One region of the Solibacillus sp. FSL W7-1324 genome, then DNA from elsewhere that is predicted to be linked to it. Evidence: riboswitches for the same ligand, from Rfam matches in the RefSeq annotation. Region 1 holds a riboswitch; each other region holds the start of a gene.
The links. A riboswitch is a leader RNA that binds a small molecule or an ion and turns the genes downstream of it on or off. The one in region 1 is predicted to bind S-adenosylmethionine.
Positions count from the first base shown of each region.

Region 2: linked by a shared signal. The riboswitch ahead of MKY71_RS13760 (methionine ABC transporter ATP-binding protein) and the one ahead of MKY71_RS01640 (O-acetylhomoserine aminocarboxypropyltransferase/cysteine synthase family protein) in region 1 are both predicted to bind S-adenosylmethionine.
Region 3: linked by a shared signal. The riboswitch ahead of MKY71_RS16620 (bifunctional homocysteine S-methyltransferase/methylenetetrahydrofolate reductase) and the one ahead of MKY71_RS01640 (O-acetylhomoserine aminocarboxypropyltransferase/cysteine synthase family protein) in region 1 are both predicted to bind S-adenosylmethionine.
Region 4: linked by a shared signal. The riboswitch ahead of metA (homoserine O-acetyltransferase MetA) and the one ahead of MKY71_RS01640 (O-acetylhomoserine aminocarboxypropyltransferase/cysteine synthase family protein) in region 1 are both predicted to bind S-adenosylmethionine.

Region 1 covers NZ_JBBOYH010000001.1:329,161-334,516, forward strand. Annotated here, with positions in the region: gene MKY71_RS01630 (hypothetical protein) at 1-341, shown strand, start outside; gene nfsA (oxygen-insensitive NADPH nitroreductase) at 387-1,121, opposite strand; SAM riboswitch class I at 1,365-1,479, shown strand; gene MKY71_RS01640 (O-acetylhomoserine aminocarboxypropyltransferase/cysteine synthase family protein) at 1,596-2,900, shown strand; gene MKY71_RS01645 (hypothetical protein) at 3,089-3,487, shown strand; gene MKY71_RS01650 (homoserine dehydrogenase) at 4,125-5,111, shown strand; gene MKY71_RS01655 (DNA-binding protein) at 5,201-5,356, opposite strand, start outside.
Region 2 covers NZ_JBBOYH010000001.1:2,755,048-2,760,403, forward strand. Annotated here, with positions in the region: gene MKY71_RS13750 (MetQ/NlpA family ABC transporter substrate-binding protein) at 35-841, opposite strand; gene MKY71_RS13755 (methionine ABC transporter permease) at 995-1,663, opposite strand; gene MKY71_RS13760 (methionine ABC transporter ATP-binding protein) at 1,656-2,684, opposite strand; SAM riboswitch class I at 2,830-2,932, opposite strand; gene MKY71_RS13765 (thioredoxin family protein) at 2,994-3,296, opposite strand; gene MKY71_RS13770 (toprim domain-containing protein) at 3,304-3,630, opposite strand; gene gcvH (glycine cleavage system protein GcvH) at 3,733-4,113, opposite strand; gene MKY71_RS13780 (arsenate reductase family protein) at 4,194-4,550, opposite strand; gene MKY71_RS13785 (acyl-CoA dehydrogenase family protein) at 4,862-5,356, opposite strand, start outside.
Region 3 covers NZ_JBBOYH010000001.1:3,329,980-3,335,335, reverse strand. Annotated here, with positions in the region: gene MKY71_RS16630 (chemotaxis protein) at 81-572, shown strand; gene hemG (protoporphyrinogen oxidase) at 715-2,100, shown strand; SAM riboswitch class I at 2,188-2,285, shown strand; gene MKY71_RS16620 (bifunctional homocysteine S-methyltransferase/methylenetetrahydrofolate reductase) at 2,389-4,233, shown strand; gene metH (methionine synthase) at 4,226-5,356, shown strand, end outside.
Region 4 covers NZ_JBBOYH010000001.1:1,743,080-1,748,435, reverse strand. Annotated here, with positions in the region: gene plsY (glycerol-3-phosphate 1-O-acyltransferase PlsY) at 1-214, shown strand, start outside; gene MKY71_RS08445 (HesB/YadR/YfhF family protein) at 326-616, shown strand; gene MKY71_RS08440 (YczE/YyaS/YitT family protein) at 756-1,388, shown strand; gene MKY71_RS08435 (ABC transporter ATP-binding protein) at 1,516-2,286, shown strand; gene metA (homoserine O-acetyltransferase MetA) at 2,338-3,279, opposite strand; SAM riboswitch class I at 3,434-3,541, opposite strand; gene MKY71_RS08425 (nucleoside-diphosphate sugar epimerase) at 3,605-4,357, opposite strand; gene MKY71_RS08420 (AAA domain-containing protein) at 4,378-5,356, opposite strand, start outside.

The DNA.
Region 1 (5,356 bases):
CTGCAGCAAATCCTGAAATTTCGGCATTTGGTACAACGCCAAATGAAGCATTAAGACTTTATAAAACAGCACTAAGCCGTGGCGGAAGTACGGTAGATGGTACTTCGAATGCTGAAGAAGCTAAGGCGACAGTAAAAGTCGTGCGTGTTTATAAAGAGCGTGTAGGTGATTTCACGATCGTATCATTCCTGGCGAACACAGGCGAAAACTTCATCGTATCTACAGAAGTTGCACCGTTTGCAATCTATTTGCAAGAAGGTGACCAGGCGACGATTACGTATGCAAAAACAGGAGAAGACTTCCAACCTGTAAAAACATTGCAGATTGAAGGGTTGAAATAAACAAAAGGAGTATGCCATTTTGAGGCATACTCCTTTTTAATTGGATTACTTCCAAGTAAAGCCTCGTGAAGCAAGGAAGTCTTTCATATGCGGACGGTTTTGCTGAACTAAGTAATCAGCCATTTGTTTCGTCCATGTCGCAGTCTTCTGATTTGAAGAACGGCTGCTATAATAGTCTTCCATAATTCCATCGTACTCATCCAGAAGTGTTTCATACTTATCAACGTCATAACCGTTTTCATGCAACACCGCAGCTACCGGTAAACGCGGCTTTGTTTCGTTGCGTTTTGTCGGTGTACCGATTGTCATCGCAAACAACGGGAAAACGTATTCCGGTAAATTGAAAAGCTCGCTGATTTCTTTAGGATTAGTACGGGCACCACCGATATAGCAAATGCCATAACCCATTGATTCAGCTGCAATAACGAAGTTTTGGGCAAATAACGCAACATCTGCTACCCCTACAAGAACATTTTCAGCAGAGTCAGCAGAAATATCAACCCCATGCTTTTGACCCGCTACTTGCAAACGTTTGAAATCTACACAAAACAAGAAAGAGGCACCTGCTGTTTTGAACTGGAATTCGTTTTTAGACAGTTCCCCAAGCTTCTTTTTCTTTTCTTCATCCGTTACCCAAATGACACTGTATGCCTGGACAAAATGCGAACTTGCTGCCATTTGTGCCGTTTCGATTAAATCGATGACCGTTTCTTTTGAAATTTCCTCACCTGTATATTTACGAACAGATGTATGACTGCGTAATAATTCTTTTGTATTCACGTGAACATCTCCCTTTTATGTAATAAAACTTAATGGTGTATCCTTCATGCTTATTTTAGTCAATATTTTACTTGAAGTCGATTATTAGCGTCTGTTCAATTCATAGAGATGAAATTTATGCATATCGTTAAATACAGATAAGAGCAATCTGAATTAAATCAGAAAATTTTAAATTTTTTGTGTTGACATATCGGATTAGTATGTTTTATACTGAGACACAACGATGGAACACAAATCACATAACTCTTATCAAGAGCGGCGGAGGGAATAGGCCCTGAGATGCCCGGCAACCAGTAAGTGATGAACTGACTAAGGTGCTAAATCCTACAAAATGGACAATCATTTTGAAAGATAAGAGGAGGCAAACTTGCTCATGCGCAACCCTCTTCTTAACTGAAGAGGGTTTTTTTCATTTAAAAAATCCTCCTCAAAAACACCGATTTCACCATCGATTAAATTTTTGGGGGTAATAAAATGACAAATTTAAGACCAGAAACATTATTATTACACGGGGGTCAAAAACCAGATCCTGAAACAGGAGCGATCGCTGTTCCGGTATACCGTACAACGGCTTATGCATTTAACGACACTGCTCATGCGCAACGTCTATTTGCATTACAGGAGACAGGCAATATTTATTCTCGTATTATGAACCCGACAGTCGGGGCATTTGAAGAACGGGTTGCTTTATTAGAAGGGGGTACAGCTGCAGTAGGGCTTTCATCTGGCGCAGCAGCAGTAGCATTTTCTATTTTAAACGTAGCCGGTGCAGGGGATGAAATTGTTGCGGCAGGCTCACTTTACGGTGGGACTTACAATTTATTCGCAACTACATTGCCTCGTTACGGCATTACAGTGAAATTTGTGGATGAATCAGATCCTGCAAACTTCCAGGCGGCAATCACGGATAAAACGAAGGCAATCTTCGCTGAAATTATCGGAAATCCAAGCTTAAAAGTACTGGATATTGAAGCGGTAGCAAACATCGCTCATGACAATGGTCTTCCTTTATTAATCGACAGCACATTTGCTTCCCCATACGGAAGTAATCCGATTGAATTCGGCGCGGATGTTGTCATTCATTCTGCAACAAAGTGGATTGGCGGTCATGGAACGACAATCGGCGGGATTGTTGTTGATGCAGGTAAGTTTGATTGGACGCAAGGAAGACATCCAGGATTTACAGAACCGGATACTTCATACCATGGTCTACGCTACGGAATTGACACAGCAGGCGCTGCATTTGCGACAAAGCTTCGTGTTCAACTATTGCGTGATTTTGGTCCAACATTATCTGCTGACGCGGCATTTAACTTCCTGCAAGGACTTGAAACGCTTCATTTGCGTATTGTCCGTCACAATGAAAATACACAAAAGGTAGCCGAGTATTTAAGAAACCACCCATTTGTGGAGTACGTAAATTACAACGGCTTTGAAGATTTTGCGACACATGATCTAGCGAAGAAGTATTTGAAAAATGGCTTCGGATCGATCATTACATTCGGTATTAAAGGTGGGCGTGAAGCAGGCCGCCAAGTAATCGATAACGTAGAACTGTTCTCTCATGTAGCGAACGTTGGGGATGCCCGTTCATTGATCATCCACCCTGCGAGCACAACACACCAACAGTTATCTGCTGAAGAATTAAAAACTGCCGGCGTATCGGAAGAGCTCATTCGCTTATCGATCGGGTTAGAAGCAGCAGAAGATATTATCGCTGATTTAGAACAGGCATTAGCAAAAGTTGCGGCTGAAGTAGGCGTAGAAACAAACGCATAAAATGTGATGAAAGGCTTAGCTTCTCCCATTCGAGAAGTTAAGCAATTTTTAGAAAATTAATCCCTACTATTTTTATAAGTTTTATTGACAAATATAAAACCTAGTAATACAATGGGGATAATAAAATACCAACCAGAAAAATTTAAAATGATGTTGCAGCATCATTGGAAGAAAAGGAGTTGTTCAACATGGGGAAAGTATACAGTGCACAAAACATTGCAGCCTATATTATTTATGAACTTAATGACGTAAAGGAATTTGTGAACGCTTGCGCTATCCAGCAAATTTTGGCGGATGTGAATACGATGTGGCAGCATGTTTTCGGACACAATGCTTTCTCAGAACAAGCTCACGATCTTTCCACAGAAGGTTATGTTGTAAGAGAAGTAGCCGAAGCATATAAAATTCATGGTACAGCCCATATTTTATCGCCAGCAAGAGAATGGTTTTTAAAGTACGGGGAATTTCAGTTAGTGGAGCGCCCATATGCGGTTCCTAACTACTCGGCAAAAGAGGAAATCGTCATGACCAAGATTTTAACTGCCTATCGTTTACGGGCATTTAATGATATAAACGTGGCAGTATAAAATAATTCCGGAACACTAGCGAGCCCCCTTGCTAGTGTTTTTTATTTTTTGTGGTGTTGATGTATGACGTTTTATTAGAAGAATGAAGAGAGTTATTAGAAGAAGTTTTGGGAATATTAGAAGAAATGGCGATGTTATTAGAATTTGAGGGGAATCATGGTTTGTGTACGTGCTTTTTTAGCCGAAAAATGAATGCAAAAACTGGTATGCCGGTTTTATTAGAACAATGGAGTGGGATATTAGAAGAAGTGTGAGTGATATTAGCACATTGAGCTCGGATATTAGCATGTTTCGTATCCATATTAGAACATTGACAGGATATATTAGAAGATCGCAATTTTATTAGAACATTTTAAAATATATTAGATGATTTCCGAATATATTAGAAAATAACAAAACGCCCTTACTACATAGCCTCAACTATAAGAAGTGACTGGAAATATTTGCGCCTTCCACCCTAAAATAGCTCTTAAAAAATAAAATTTGGATGAATATTGACCGTTTACAGTAAACAAATGTCCTTCTAGGCGAGATTCCCCTTGTTTTCATGTATTATATAAGATAGAATTTGCTTTAAGATAAATTTTTTGAATTATTCGTTAATATATGTGTGTTAAGAATTTGGAGGAGAAAGGCAATGGCAACAATCAAGGCAGCGATCTTAGGATTTGGCACAGTAGGTCAGGGGATTTACCATATTTTAAATGAGAAGAGGCAGGAGCTTCGCGAAAAGCTAGGTGTTGAACTGGAGGTCGCGAAGATTTTAGTTACCGATGCAAGCCGTGAGCGTGTACCGGGGACAAAGCATTTAATGACGGAATCAATGGATGACGTACTGGCAGAAAATAATCTGCAAGTTGTTTTTGAAGCGATTGTAAATGAAGAACCTGCATTTACTTATTTAAAGCGCGCTGTTGAGGCGAAATGCCATGTCATTACAGCAAATAAAGTAATGCTTGCAAAACGGGGCGAGGAGCTCGAAGCATTGGCGAAAGTAAATGGTGTGTTCGTAGGCTACGAGGCAACAGTAGCAGGCGGTGTGCCGATTATCAAAACAATGAAAAATATTCTTTTAGTCAATGAAGTAAGCTGTGTTCAAGGAATTTTAAATGGAACAACGAACTATATTTTAACAAAAATGCGTGCGGAAGGCTGGAGCTTTGAACAGGCATTAAAAGAAGCGCAGCAATTAGGCTATGCAGAAGCAGATCCATTTAACGATGTATCGGGGCAGGACGCATTCAAAAAGCTGATGATCTTATCGAGTCTTGCATTTGGAGAACAGCCAAATTGGGCAGATGTTGAAGTGATCGGCATTGATACAATCTCACCGGAGCAAGTAGCGGAAGCAACAGCACAAGGTTTGCGTTATCGTCATGTGGCGGAAGTGGAAAAACTCGAAGATGGTACGATTCAGGCAAAAGTGGCACCACTATTGGTGAACAATGAACATCCGCTTTATCCTGTGGACGATGTGTTCAATGCTGTAACGATGGAGACAAACTACATCGGAACATTATCTGTAATTGGCCCGGGAGCGGGAATGTATCCGACTGCAAGTGTAATGGTAGAGGATTACGCTGAAATTATCGGTAAACGCGCGGGGTTTACAGTAACTATATAATAAGAAGAGATTAAAAAAGAAGCGAACTCGATGAACGAATTCGCTTCTTTTCTGTTTACTTTGCGTCGGGTGCTTTAACAATTTTATTCTTAGTCTTCATCTTTTATATCGACATCTTCGGGAATCGGTGTATTCCTCCAGATTTCGATCTCTTCTTTAATTCGCTCAAGCTGCTGATGGTACGTATCAAATTGCGCACTATTAATTAAAAAGTGTTCACCATCATGCACTGCTTTAATGCGACC
Region 2 (5,356 bases), 2.4 Mb from region 1:
TATATTTAAGAGAGAAAATGGGTTTTTGATTATTTTATTCGCCTGAGACTGGTACTACAGAGCCGCCCCACTCTTCAACGATAAAGTCTTGAACTTCTTTTGAGCGTAATGCTTCTACTAATGCTTTAATTTCTTTTGAATCTTCATCGCCAGATTTAACTGCAATAATGTTTACATATGGTGATTCACTAGACTCGATTGCGATTGAATCTTCCAATGGGTTGATGCCGTTATCGATTGCGAAGTTTGAGTTGATCAATACCGCGTCACCTTCTTCATTTTCGTACATTTGCACTAATAATTCAGCTGCTGTGTCTGCATCGAACACAAAGTTTTTCGGATTTTCAACAATGTCTTTTGTTTCCGCTTTTGTTTTATCGATTCCTTCAGCTAACTTGATTAATCCCTCTGCTTCAAGTAATGAAAGCATACGTCCGTGGTCTGCTACTGAGTTGGAAAGTAAAATTGTTGCACCTTCAGGAAGTTCTTCTAAAGATGAATATTTTTTAGAGTAAACACCGATTGGCTCGATGTGAATACCGCCAGCATTTGCAAAGTCATAATCGAAATCCGCTTTTTGTGCTTCGAAGTATGGAATGTGCTGGAAGTAGTTTGCATCTAAATCACCGTTATTTAAATCCTGGTTTGGTAATACGTAATCTGTATAAGGTTCGATTTCCAGCTCGATACCTTGTTCCTCTAAAATTGGTTTAACTTTTTCAAGAATTACTGCGTGTGGTGTATTTGATGCACCAACTACTAATTTTTCATCTTCGCCGCCACATGCTGCTAAAGCTAGTACTGAAGCTCCTAAAATAACGCTTGATAATAATTTCTTCATCTGTTTTACCTACCCTTTTTTTAGTTTGTTCAGTTTATCGAAACCTTTTTTATATTCTGATTATTTTTCTGATGGACGCGCACTTTTTAAAAGTTTGCGTCCATATTGTTTCGATGCACCAATATTTATAATTACGGCCTAAAAAGCCACTAACTATCGTTTGTCCACTCTTGCTGTAATGAAGTCCCCAATATACTGGATAATAAATACGACAACTAAAATTAAAACAGTTGCCATTAATGTCACATCTGTTCGGTTACGCTGGAAACCGTCAAGGAATGCCAGGTTCCCTAAACCACCCGCACCGATAATGCCGGCCATTGCTGTATATCCTACTAAAGCGACAGCTGTAACCGTAATACCTGAAATTAATGCCGGTAAACTTTCCGGAATCAATACTTTCCAAATAATCGTAGAAGTTTTCGCTCCCATTGAGCGGGCTGCTTCAATAACACCCTTATCAATTTCTCGTAACGCTATTAATACCATGCGTGCATAAAACGGTGCTGCACCGATAATTAGCGCAGGTAATGCTGCATTGGCGCCACGGATTGTTCCAAGTAAAAACTTTGTGAACGGAATTAATAAAATGATTAAGACGATAAATGGAATCGACCGGAAAATATTTACGAGTGATCCTGTTAAAAAGTGCACAATTTTATTAGCCCATAATTGATTGTCGCTCGTTAAAAATAGGACAATCCCAATCAGAATGCCGAGTATAAATGTAATGACTGTCGCAACAGCTGTCATATAAATGGTTTCATATGTTGCGTCGAGCATTTTACCCCAGTCGACGTTCGGAAATAATTGATTAAACATGCTCAATCACCTCCGTTTGAATTTCTTGCTTCGCTAAAAAGCTCAGTGCTTCCGCGACTGCATTTGGTTCGCCATTGATATGAATAAACAATGTACCAAACGAACCGCCCGTTGTATTCGAGATTTTACCATGCACAATATTTACAACTACGTCAAACTGCTTGATCATTTGCGAGATGACAGGCTGTTCTGTCGTAGCACCGGCAAATATTAATTTGGCGATTTTGCCTCCTGGATAGTTGGCAAAAATTTGTTCCAGTGATGCTTGTGTTTCCGGTGTTTCACCAGAAGCCTGTGATACGAAGTTTTTCGTAATGGGTGCTTGAGGATGCTGGAACACTTGCAATACATCGCCCTGTTCCACTACTTTTCCGGCTTCCATCACCGCTACTCTGTTACAGATTTTGCGGATAACATGCATTTCATGTGTAATGAGTACAATTGTAAGTCCGATGTTTTTATTAATATCGAGCAGTAGTTCCAAAATCGAATCCGTTGTTTCCGGATCAAGCGCTGATGTCGCTTCATCACATAAAAGCACTTCCGGATTGTTTGCCAACGCTCGGGCAATGCCGACACGCTGCTTTTGCCCTCCTGACAATTGAGAAGGATACGCTTTCCCTCTTCCTTTTAAACCAACGAGTTCAATCAGCTCTTCTACTCGCTTTTCACGATCAGCTTTTGAAACACCCGCAATTTCAAGTGGAAATGCGATGTTTTCTTCAACGGTACGTGACCAAAGCAGGTTGAAATGCTGGAATATCATACTGATTTTTTGGCGTGCTTCTCGTAATTTTGCCCCGGAAGCTTTCGCGATATCCTGGCCACCTACAACAACAGAACCTGTTGTCGGCTTTTCCAAACCGTTCAGCAGGCGGATCATTGTACTTTTACCGGCACCACTGTAGCCGATAATACCGTATATTTCTCCCTTGTTAATCGATAAGCTTACATTATCAACCGCTGTAAGTTTACCGTTTTTCGTGTTATACACTTTAGTAATATTTTGTATATCAATCATCGGTTGTACTCCTTCTAAATTGAAATAACCTTCCTGCTATTTCAAAATCATGTTCATTTTTCATCCAAAACATCCGTTGAATGAAAAAAACCTTTCTACCATGACAAGTAGAAAGGTTTCACATACATTTATACGGTAAACCGTTCTCTCATCTTTCAAAGTTTAAACTTTGTGTGAATTGGCACCTTTGCGTAAACGCTGGTTGCCGGGCTTCATAGGGCACTTCCCTCCACCTCTCTTTATAAGAGTAACATTATTAAGTTTTATTATTATGAATGTTACTTTATCACGATAAAGAGACTTCGTCAATTACTTTTTTAATATTTCATACAGAAACGGTACGGATTTAAATGCGTAAATTTTATTCGTTAGTTCTCCCTTGTCTGAAACGATTAAACAAGGTACACTTTCAATTTTCAATTCATATGGTAAATCTCCCAAATAATTGATATTTGCCATACCAAGCGGGAGATCTGGGAGTAATTTCTCAATTACATCCAACATTTTTTCCGATACTTCACATGTGCCGCACATCGGCGTATATAAGAAAAACGCTGTCTGATCATGCTGTTGTACGTTCTGTTCCCACTGCTGTTTCGTCCATTGTTCCATTATACTGTCATCCTTCGTTTACTATAAATTTTGCTTGTAGTAACATATCCCTTAAGATTTTAGTAGGTGTTTTTTCTACTTCCACATATTCGTGAGGTATGATAAGCTGTGTCGCTTCAGGATATGCACGGTTCATCAGTTTACGTAACTTTTCACCGTTTTTATCTGCATCAAACATAGTCGTAATTTCATCTTGCTCATATTCATCCAATAAATCAATCAAATTGACTTCACTTATTGTGCCATTCGTGCAAAGTATCGTCACGTCTTCCGCTAATATCGGAAGTATTCTCAGTTTATCGGCACGTCCTTCAACAACGATGCATTTTCCCATAGTACACGCTTCCTTTCATCCATCACCTTTATATATAGAATAACAAAAAAACACTAAAACCTTTAATTAGAAGGCTTTAGTGTTTGGTCTTATTGTTTAATCTTATTGTTCGATTAATGCAGTGTAAGCGTCTGCGTCTAATAATTCTTCAACTTCTGCTTCACTTGTTAACTCAACAGTAACCATCCATGCATTACCGTATGGTGATTCATTTACATATTCAGGATTGTCCAGTAATTCTTCGTTGATTGCAACAACTTTACCAGAAAGTGGTGCATATAGTTCAGAAACTGTTTTTACAGATTCTACACTACCGAAAGGCTGATCCTTTGAAATTTCATCGCCTACTTCAGGTAACTCTACGAATACGATATCGCCTAATTCAGATTGTGCGAAATCCGTAATACCGATTGTCGCTTTACCGTCTTCAATTTTTACCCACTCATGCTCTTTTGAATAACGTAATTCTTTTGGTGTGCTCATTTGAAAACCTCCATGTTATATGTAGTACATTCAAGTTCATTTTGCCATATTTCGTTCGGAAATACAATGTGAATAACTGTTTATTTCCAAGTTTCTAAGAAGTCAGACTCCTTAAATCCTAAAGTTAATTTTTTTCCATCTGTAACGATCGGTCGCTTAATTAACATACCGTCCGATGCTAATAGCTCTAATTGCTCATCTTCGGACATTGTCGGTAGTTTATCTTTTAGGCCTAACTCACGATATTTCATGCCTGAAGTATTAAAGAATTTCTTCAACGGTACACCGCTTGCTTCGTAAATGGCTTTAAGTTCTTCTTTCGATGGTGTCTGTTCTACAATATGAATATTTTCATAGTCCACACCTTGCTCATCTAGCCATTTTTGCGCTTTTTTACAAGTTGTACATTTTGGATATTGGATGAATTTTACTGTCATGTAAGTACTCCTTTTTGCCCTGGATTTTCCTATATTGTAACGGATATAGAAGGACAAATCAAAAATGTGTTCGCATGATCGGAGCGGTTTTTATTAGAAGATGTATGAAAATATTAGAACATGCCGGACTTATATTAGAAGAACGGTTTCACTTATTTGAACCTTTGCGTGACATATTAGAAAATATAGTACTTATATTAGAAGTTCCAAGATATATTAGAATTTCTGAAATTATATTGGAACATTTTACGATTTGTTAGAAAACGACAGAAAAATCGGGTGCACTTTCATGCACCCGATGACAGTCTTTATTAAACTACATACTTTTCTGCTTCGATTAGTTTCGCTGCAGCTTCACGTTTTTTCGGAATTAAGTTGTAAGGGTTGTTGCGCGTTAATTTACGTAATGCTGATAAAATCATACGTGCATCGTCACCTTCAACTGAAGCGATTAATGTTTCTTTTGCTTCTTTTTCGATTTCTGCGAATGCTTCCTGACAGAAAATTTGAGTGTAAAGAATTTTTTGTGCTGCTTTTTCTTCACCGTCACGCTCGATAGCTTTTTGTGTACGGATTACTGCAGATTCCATTGCGTATAATTGGTTTGCAATGTTCGCGATGTTCACTAACAATTCTTGCTCTGCATCCAGTTTTGCACCGTAGCGTTGTGCTGCTGCACCTGCTGCAAGTACTGCGATCTTCTTAGCATTTTTCACTAAGTATTTCTCTTGCTCTAATGCACCTTGACCGATTTCTTCAGGCATAAGCATTAATAGTTCGTTTTGAAGTTCTTGTGCTACTTGTAA
Region 3 (5,356 bases), 3.0 Mb from region 1:
CATGGAGAAAAATAGGTTTAAATTCCGTGAAAAATAGGAAATATATTATAAGGGGAAAGTATTAAGAAGGGGGAATTTTTATGTTTATGTTTGCAGTCCACCAATTCTCTTCTGAACACAATGAGGATAGTATTCAAAAACTACAACAAATGCTATTAGAACAGCGGGAGAATTTGACGACGCTATGTACAATCGTTGAATATTTAAAAAGTTATATCCAAACAGGACTAGATCATAAAGATGTTATTAAATACAAGCAAAAAATCCAAATGATGACGGATAAACAAGAAAAACGTTACAATCAAATTGATGAGCTTATCAATACTAATATTTTGGAATTGAAGAAGGGTAAAACAGCAGATAATACCGCACTTATTTATGGCAAGGAAGTTCGGAAAATTGAATCTGGTGTCCGTACTTTAAAACTGTTTGCGAGCGATGCAGTAAATATGTTAGATCTAAACAAACATTTAGAAAATCGCAGTATTGAACGTATCCGTTATTTTGATAAACGCTCTACATCTTTGGAGGCAGAAATTATTTCCCTAACAAAGCAACTATCTTATAAATAAACAAGAAGCCATCCTACCATATTTTTAGGTAGGGTGGCTTTTCTTATGAGGTTCTGAAAATTGTGATACCCAGCAGACCATATTTCGTATAAAAAAGTTTATACTTATTAAAGAGAAGCGAACGAAATAGGAGAGAGTGGATATGAAAACAGTAGTAGTTGTAGGTGGCGGAATTACCGGATTATGTACAATGCATTATTTGAAAAATAAAATGCATGAGCAAAATGTGGAAGCGCGGTTAATACTGATTGAAAAGAACACATATTTAGGCGGGAAAATTCATTCCGAAAAGGATAAAGGCTTTATTATGGAAACGGGGGCTGACTCAATTGTAGCTCGTCATCCAGGGGTTTTGGAACTTGTAAAGGAGCTTGATTTTGAATCAGAGCTTGTCTATAACGAAACAGGTATTTCCTACATTCATACGAATAATGAGCTTCATGCAATTCCGGCAGGCTCGACATTCGGCATTCCGATGAGTGTAGAATCACTTATGTCGAGTACGCTAATTTCTGAAGAAGGTAAAAAGAGAGCACTGCAAGACTTAGAAATACCGAACACTACATTTACAAAAGAAAGCTCTATCGGAACGTTTTTGGAGTACTTTTTAGGGGAAGAAATTGTCCGCAAACAAATTGCCCCTGTATTAGCAGGTGTTTATTCAGGAGATTTATATCAATTAAGCCTGGCATCCACTCTGCCTTATTTAGTGGATTATAAAAACAACTACGGGTCGATTATTAAAGGATTCGAAGCACATCGTGAGCAATTCGAAAAAGCTGCGAATAAGAAGTTTATTTCTTTCCGTTCAGGTTTATCGGCATTGATCGATCGTTTAGAGGAACAGCTGCCGGAAGTTGAATTCATGAAAAATACAGTAACAAAGCAAATCAATAAATTAGGCGAGCAATATGAAATCGTGCTGGAAGATGAAACGATTTTAGCGGATGTTGTTGTACTGGCCGTTCCGAATGAAACCGTACGTCATGTCATACAGGATGACTCACTGGAAGAACAGCTTAAAAAGTTCACGACAGCATCTGCTCTAACGATGTATGTTGGCTTTGATGTACCGGACGATATTTTACCGGCAGATGGCACAGGCTTTATCGTTTCGCATAATAGTGATTTAGTTTGCAATGCATCGACATGGACGAGCCGTAAATGGAAGCATACGTCGGCAGAAGGTAATTTACTCGTTCGCCTGTTTTATAAAAATATTAATCCGCGCTATGAAGAGTTGGCAGCCATGTCTGATGAAGAACTGACAAAAGTTGCGCTGGAAGATATACGACTTAGCTTAGGTGTTGAAGCGGAGCCGACAGTCGTCAATGTAACAAAGTGGATTGATCAAATGCCACGCTATGATTTGGCTCATAATGAAGCATTATCGAAAGTTGTGCAGCAGCTGGTGACAGATTACCCGAATGTTCTATTAGCGGGATGTGCCTATTTCGGAGTCGGAATCGGTGCCTGTATTTTAAACGGCAAAAAAACGGCTGAACAGATTATTAGTCGAATTATGTAAAGAAATACTTCATTCGGCTAAAGGGTATTGACGTAACTATTAGATAACGTTATGATTCATTTAATTATTTTAAAAATTCATATTATTTTCTTATCAAGAGAAGTCGAGGGACTGGCCCGATGAAACTTCAGCAACCAACATTAAGTCAGGTGCTAAATCCAGTGGCTAATGCCAGAAGATGAGAAGGGATTAAGTTGATAACTACTAAGCCTTCTTTTATTTAATGAAAGAAGGCTTTTTTTATATCGTTAATATACTGAAAATACTGTAAATGATGGAGTGAAGGCAATGGGTTTACTTGAAGAATTACAAACACGGGTTTTAACAGCAGACGGGGCAATCGGAACACTTCTTTATTCATATGGGTTGGATTATTGTCATGAAGAAATGAATATTGCACGTCCTGATATTATAGAGAAGATTCATAGCGAATATATTGCAGCTGGTGCAGATATTATCCAAACAAATACATATGGGGCAAACCGGATTAAGCTTGCACGTTATGGCTATGAAAATCGTGTCCTGGAATTTAATGAAGCCGCATTAAAAATCGCAAAGCGTGCTGCCTCTCTTGATGGGCAATACGTTCTGGCGACAATTGGCGGTATTCGCGGAATCCGAAAAAGTGATGCGACATTAGACGAAATTTTAGCTGCATTCCAAGAGCAGGCTGAAGTATTACTAGCTGGAGAACCGGACGGATTTTTACTTGAAACGTATTATGATTTTGAAGAACTATCCCATTGTGTCCATCTATTACGTTCAATGACCGATTTACCGATCATTGCCCAAGTCACAATGCAGGAACCGGGTGTTCTTCAAAATTTGATGTCTTTAAATGAAGCTTTTCATGATTTGGAAAGATTAGGTGCAGATATTGTTGGGAGCAACTGCCGATTAGGTCCTTTCCATACAATCCAGGCGTTTGAAGGAGTCAATTTACCGGAAAAGGCATTTTTATCGGCATACCCAAATGCATCATTACTGGATATTGAAGATGGTCGTGTTGTCTATGAGTCGGAAACCGATTATTTTGCACGTGCAGCTGTCGAACTCGTAAATCAGGGAGTCCGTTTAATTGGCGGTTGCTGCGGAACAACACCGAAGCATATTGCAGCAGTAAAAAAACGTTTGGCGAATATGGAGCCGGTTGATACAAAAGAAGCCAAACCTGGGCAAACGCAATTTGTCCGTATTCCGGAGCCGCGTAAGCAAGAGCCGCTCCACGAAAAAGCAAAACGTGAACGCTCTGTTATTGTGGAACTTGATACACCGCGTCATCTGGAAATTGACGGGTTTGTCGAAGGGGCAAAACAGCTGGCAAAAGCGGGCGCAGACGTCATTATGATGGCGGATAACTCACTTGCTTCACCGCGAATTAGTAATATCGCGATGGCCGCTATTTTGAAAGAGCATGGGATTCGCTCATTGCCGCATTTAACATGCCGTGACCGCAACTTAATTGGGCTTCAGTCACATTTGATGGGGCTGGATGCGCTGGAACTTCACGATATTCTTGTCATTACAGGGGACCCGACAAAAGTGGGAGATTTCCCGGGTGCGACAAGCGTCTATGATGTTTCATCAATGGAGCTTATTTCCTTAATTAAGCAGTTAAATAAGGGTGGTTCTTTTACAGGGAAATCGTTACGAAAACAGGCGAACTTCTCTGTGGCCGCTGCCTTTAATCCGAATGTCCGTGTTTTGGACCGTGCTGTTGCCCGTTTAGAGAAGAAAATCGAGCATGGTGCAGATTACTTTATTTCGCAGCCGGTCTATACGAAAGAGAAAATCGTCGAAATCTATGAGGCGACTAAACATTTGGAAACACCAATCTATATCGGAATTATGCCGTTGACGTCATCGCGCAGCGCGGAATTTTTACATCATGAAGTACCAGGAATTAAGTTATCAGATGAAGTACTTGCGCGTATGGCTGCTTGCGGGGATGACAAGGAAGCAGCGACAGCAGAAGGAATCGCGATTGCGAAAGAGCTACTCGATACGGCTTGCAAATACTTTAACGGGATTTATTTAATTACACCGTTTTTACGCTATGATATGACGCTTGAATTAATGGACTATGTAAAACAATATGATGCGGAAAGTAAAGGAGTTCAGTCGAATGTATAATCACCCAATTCATGAGCAATTACAAAAAAGAATACTTATCATCGATGGTGCCATGGGGACGATGCTTCAGGCAGAAAACCTAACATATGAAGATTTTGGCGGAGAAGATTTAGACGGTTGTAACGAAAACCTCGTGCTGACAAGACCGGATGTATTGGGCAAAATCCACCGTGAATATTTAGCTGCAGGCGCTGATATTATTTGTACAAATACATTTGGCGGAACACCGCTCGTATTGGATGAATATGACTTAGGTGACAAGGCGGTTGAAATTAATAAGCGGGCGGTTGAGATTGCACTGGAAGCGGCGAAAGAGTTTTCGACACCGGAATGGCCACGCTTTGTTGCAGGTGCAATCGGACCAACGACAAAAACATTGTCGGTAACAGGCGGTATTACATTTGAAGAGCTGGAAGAAAACTTTTATATACAGGCGAAAGCGTTAATCGAAGCTGGGGCGGATTTAATCTTAATGGAAACTTCCCAGGATATGCTGAATGTAAAAGCAGGAACAATTGCGATTCACCGCGCATTTGAAGAGCTTGGCAAAGAGCTGCCTGTCATGATTTCCGGAACAATTGAGCCGATGGGAACAACGCTTGCCGGTCAATCAATCGAAGCATTTTATATTTCGATCGAGCACATTAAACCTTTGTCTGTCGGACTGAACTGTGCGACAGGCCCGGAATTTATGACCGATCATATCCGTTCATTGGCCGAACTTTCAAATGGCTATATTAGCTGTTATCCGAATGCCGGTTTACCGGACGAGGAAGGCTGCTACCATGAAACGCCGGATTCATTATCGAAAAAACTGCAAGGTTTCGCAGAAAAAAGCTGGCTGAACATCGTCGGCGGCTGCTGCGGTACAACACCGGCGCATATCGCGGCAATCCGTGAAGCTGTAGAAGGCTATAAACCGCGTGAGCCGAAAGATGTAACACACGGACATGTCGTATCAGGTATCGAGCCACTGCAATACGACGAATCAATGCGTCCGTTATTTATCGGGGAACGTACGAATGTAATCGGCTCCCGTAAATTCAAAAACCTGATTGTTGACGGTAAATTTGAAGAAGCAGCGGAAATTGCGCGTGCACAAGTTAAAAATGGAGCACATGTC
Region 4 (5,356 bases), 1.4 Mb from region 1:
TGTCATCGCTTTAAAACTAACAAAAATGGTCAGCTTATCATCTATGATTGTGTCCGCTGCAGCGGTGATTTATGTCATCGGTCATTGGATGATAACGGGTGAATATGCGTTATTCATTTTAGTTGTCGTATTGGCTGGCTTCATTTTTTACCGTCACCGTGAAAATATTAAGCGGATCAAAGCCGGTACTGAACCGAAAATTAAAGGATTTTAACTAATTGACTGAAGGGGTTTCCTTTCAGTCTTTTTTTGTAGTCAAAATTTCAGAACGCGAGCTTTGTAAGTTTTTTTTATTTCCTGCATAATGACAGTAGAGGTGAAATATATGGAAATCAGACTATCAGAAAAAGCACTTACTTGGTTTAAACAGGAAATGGAAGTAGAAAAAGGCGATTTCATTCGTTTTTATGCAAGGTATGGAGGTTCTTCACCTTTTCATGAAGGGTTTTCGTTAGGGATGACGCGGGAGCAGCCGCATGAAATAGGCATTGAAACCGTTGTGGAAGATATTCATTTTTATATTGAAAAGTCCGATGAGTGGTTTTTCAACGAACATCATTTAGTTGTAGATGTCGCCGATTCATCCGATGAATTAACTTATTCCTATGAAAAATAAACACCTTTTTATCGCTCTCTAATACGAACAATTCGCCGTCGAAAAGTTCAAATGTTTCGAAATTTTAGTAAATCCGTTTTTGCCGATTCAATCGTTATAATGAGTAAGGATTATATCGAAGATTGATGAGGGATTATATGTGAAAGCGAAACAGGAATTTTATTGGCGCTGCGTATTTTTTATTGCAGGCATCATTGTTTTATCATTAGGCGTGACATTAACGATCAAAGGACAAATACTTGGCGTTGGGTCATGGGATGTCCTTCATATCGGACTACAAAAAAACTTGGGCTTAACGGTCGGTACATGGTCTATCATTTTAGGCTTGCTCATTCTGGCTGTTGATACGTTTTTCACGAAAAGATTGCCGAAAGTCGGAACGTATTTGGACATGTTCCTGACAGGTATTTTTATTGATATATTTATGATTGTATTACCGGATGCGAATACACTGTTTGAACAAACATTGGCATTTGTTGTTGGCGTTATCCTGCTGGGCTTCGGCTGCGGCATGTATATGGTGGCTAACCTTGGTGTAGGGCCTCGTGACACGTTAATGCTGTTGTTGGTTCACCGTCTTGGCTGGAGTGTCAACCGTGCACGTACAACAATGGAAGTAACGGTTGCTATAATAGGTTTTATATTGGGCGGACCAGTCGGAGTCGGTACGGTATTTATGGCGTTCGGCTTAGGGCCTGTCGTACAATGGGCGCTCAAATGGAACGGAAAGCTGTTCCACCGCGCAGCAGGTGTTGAGAGTGTCGTTATATAAAAATATGTAGAGAGCAAGCATTATGCGTTTGCTTTCTTTTTTTTATATTTAAATTATTACAATTTTCAAAAAATACTTTCGTAACAATGTAAAAAAGTGCATAGTAATAAGTGGAGGTGTTTTTAAAATGATACATATTGAAAATATCCATTTATATCGCAATGACAAGAAGATTTTAGATGATTTAAGCTGGCATGTGCAAAAGGGACAGCATTGGGCCATTTTAGGGTTGAACGGCTCAGGCAAAACGACGTTGCTGAAAGTCATTAACGGCTACATTTGGCCAAACAAAGGAAGCGTCCAAGTACTTGGTGAAACATATGGCAAGACCTATATACCGAAGATGCGGACGCGGATCGGCTGGGTAAGCAACGCGATGATCGATAATTTCAACTGGCAGGATAATGCGATTGAAATCGTGCTCAGCGGAAAATTCGGGGCCCTTCGACTATTCAATGATGTGACAGATGAAGAAATTAATCATGCAGTTTCTATTATGAAGCATTTTCACTGTGATCATTTAGCAAATAAATCATTCGAGCATTTGTCACAAGGTGAACGGCAGCGTGTTCAAATTGCAAGGGCCATTATGGCAGATCCCGAAATTCTCATATTGGATGAACCGTGTGGCGGGCTTGACTTGATTGAACGGGAAAACTTACTGCAGACGATCGAACAGATTGCACAAGCTGAAAACGGCCCTACCCTCATCTATGTGACTCACCATGTAGAGGAAATTCTGCCTTGCTTTAGCCATGTGCTTTTAATGAAAGACGGAAAAAATATCGAAGCCAATGCACGGGAAACGGTTTTAACAGACGAATTATTAAGCGATTTCTTCGGGCGTGAAATCAGTTTGCAAATCGAACGCGAACGTGCCTGGGTCGCGATTAAATAAAACGAACCAGCAGGAGTCCACCTCTTGCTGGTTTGTTTCATTTTATACACACTAAATATGATATTCAATATTCTCATCAACATAATGCCATTCGTACGGTGTTTCTTGGTATACGTAGTAGTTCAGCCAGTTGTAGAACAATAGATGCGAATGGGCACGCCAAACATTTTTCGGTGCCTGCAGCGGATCGTTATTCGGGAAATAGTTGACCGGAATATCCGTATTGTCCGGATCTTTCTCGATATCGCGGAAATACTCATCCGATAATGTCGTTGCATCATATTCCAGATGCCCTGTAATCATAATATGTTTATTGTTTTTCGATTGAACGATAAACACCCCTGCATCATCCGAATAGCTGAGTAAACGCAAGTCGGGATGTGCTCGTACTTCATCAATCGAAACCGATGTATGGCGTGAATGCGGTGCAACATACTCGTCACTGAACCCACGTACTAGATCTACTGTTAAATCCGTAATCACATGGGAATATACACCGGAGCACTTCTTCGGCAATTCGAATTTACCAATGCCAAAATGGTGGTACAGAGCAGCCTGTGCGCCCCAACATATATACATGATTGAAGTAACATGTTCATTTGCCCAGTCCATCACATGCGTAATTTCGTTCCAGTAGCCGACATCTTCAAAATCCATTTTCTCTACTGGCGCACCCGTAATAATAAGACCATCAAAACGACGGTGCTTCACTTGGTCAAATGTTCGGTAAAATGTATCTAAATGCGATTTGGAAACATTTTTTGATTCGTATGTAGCTGTATTTAAAAATGTGACATCTACCTGTAATGGTGTATTCCCGAGCAAGCGCAGCAACTGCAGCTCGGTTTTCTCTTTTTCAGGCATTAAATTAAACACTAAAATATTTAGCGGTCGAATTTGCTGCGTTTTCGCACGGTCCTCCTCCATGACGAAAATCTTCTCTTTTCTAAGCAGCTCACCCGCCGGTAAATGTTTCGGAATATTAATCGGCATTTCACTTTCCCCCTCATAAACTATTTCAAAATACTTTTAATAATCAGTCGTGTTCAGGCATTGCATTGTTTTACGAGCGAAACGAACCGTTCCAGAACAACATAAAAAGCCCCTCTCACTCCAGCAAAACAGAATTGAGAGGGGCTTTTACCCGTTCTTATCTGCCAAGGTCAACACCTTGCTGGAAGTAGCACCTTTCTAGTAACACTAGAGGTTGCTGAAGCATCATAAGGCCAAGTCCCTCCGCTTCTCTTGATAAGACTATTAAATTGTCATTAGTGTATCATGTACTTTATAGTTTTGCAATAATTCAAAAAATATTATTTCACTCATCCTGAAGCTGTTCTTTTTCTATGTTGAATAAGATGGTTTCCAGCCGCTCATCCCATACACTTGTCAATGTATTGTATACACGTACAAAATGTCTGTTTTCCTTTTGATCGAACAATAAAAAACATAGGACCGGTATATCATTAATCTGGATCGATTCCGTCGACACAACACTCGTTATATAGTGCGGAACTTCATCTTCCGCCACCGGTTGTTCGGAAAGCTGCTGTTGAATGAAATCAACAAGCAACGTTTCTTCAATCGCTTCGATTTCTTCTGTATCCATTGTCGGGAAAGGCTCCGGAAACTCTTCTATATCCGCAAATTCCTCCAGGTCCCCCTCCAACGGCTGTTCATGAATCGGACTGTATTGAATAAAGTAACTTGTTTCTTCTAGTTCCTCTTCAAAAATGCCCGATTCCAGCTGTGCTTTCCCTTTAGCAGTAAGCGCAAATTCCTGTTCTTTCACTATCATGCCGAGTTGTAACATTTTATTCGTCAAATCATGAATAAATAACGGTTCCACCAATAAAATTTCGGCTAATAGCTCCACATTTTTCAGTTTTGCCTTTTCAAATGAAATAAGCATCATCTTCATTAAAATATCCATGGCATTACGCATCACGGGATGATATTTTACTTCCAATGTATGAATCGGAATGGCATATTGCATTTGCTTTTTAATTTCAATAGATGGGTTTTGGCCGAGTTCTTTCTGCAGCTGTAAAACTGTTCCTTGTAAATCCATTCAATCCAATCCCCCTGTTTCTATACAGCAAAATAGCCGTCCTGTTCTTTGACTGTCGTTAAGACATGGGCATACATATCCCTTGTTTTCGCGCTCTTTGGACGCTTCGTAAACATTTCGGTACTGCCGACCATAATGAGCAGTTCCCGGGCGCGGGATAAGGCAACATTGAGACGTCGGTAATCTTTCGCAAAGCCGATTTCTCCGCGCTCATTGTCATGATTCCGCACCATGCTGACAATAATGACATCCATCTCCATCCCCTGGAATTTATCGACCGATCCAGTACGGATGTGTAAATGCGGTACACTGATCTCCTGCTCGATCAAACGATTAATGCGCTTTACCTGCTCCGCGTAGAATGAAATAACGCCAACCGATTTTAATGCGTCGTGTGGAATCAGACCTTGTGCCTTTGCCTGCTCCGTTGCGGCATTTAATTCGAGCAGCTGCTGTTTAATCTGTTCCAGCTCAGCTAAATTGAATAAACTTGAGCCTTCCTTCATCCGCTCTTCAAAAAATGGTTTGGCATTCGGTATATCGAGCCATAGCAAATGATGATTTCGTGTAATTTTGGATGTTTCAAGGAAATGATCTCGTACAGCATCTGAATCTTCTAACCCACATTGCAGCTGTTCGGATTCATTTTCGTAAAACGGTGTAATAGTTGACATAATATTTTTATGCATACGATACTGAAGGGCAAGCATCGTTTTGTTCTGCGACGGCAAATTATTATATAAACGCTCAAACAATGATTCTTCGAGTAATCTTTCAAGCTCCCGTTTTTCTTCAAATGTTGTACTTTCCTTCACAACTTGCTCCAATGTTTCTTCAAAGGTCGCATCGCCTACAAGCGGCGGCAATTGGTGATGATCCCCAACTAAAATAATTTTTGCGCCTTTTAACATCGGCAGTAACAGTTCCGGTGGTGTTGCTTTTGAAACTTCATCAATAATGACAACATCAAACGTCGGGTAGTTGTCCATAAATTCTTTA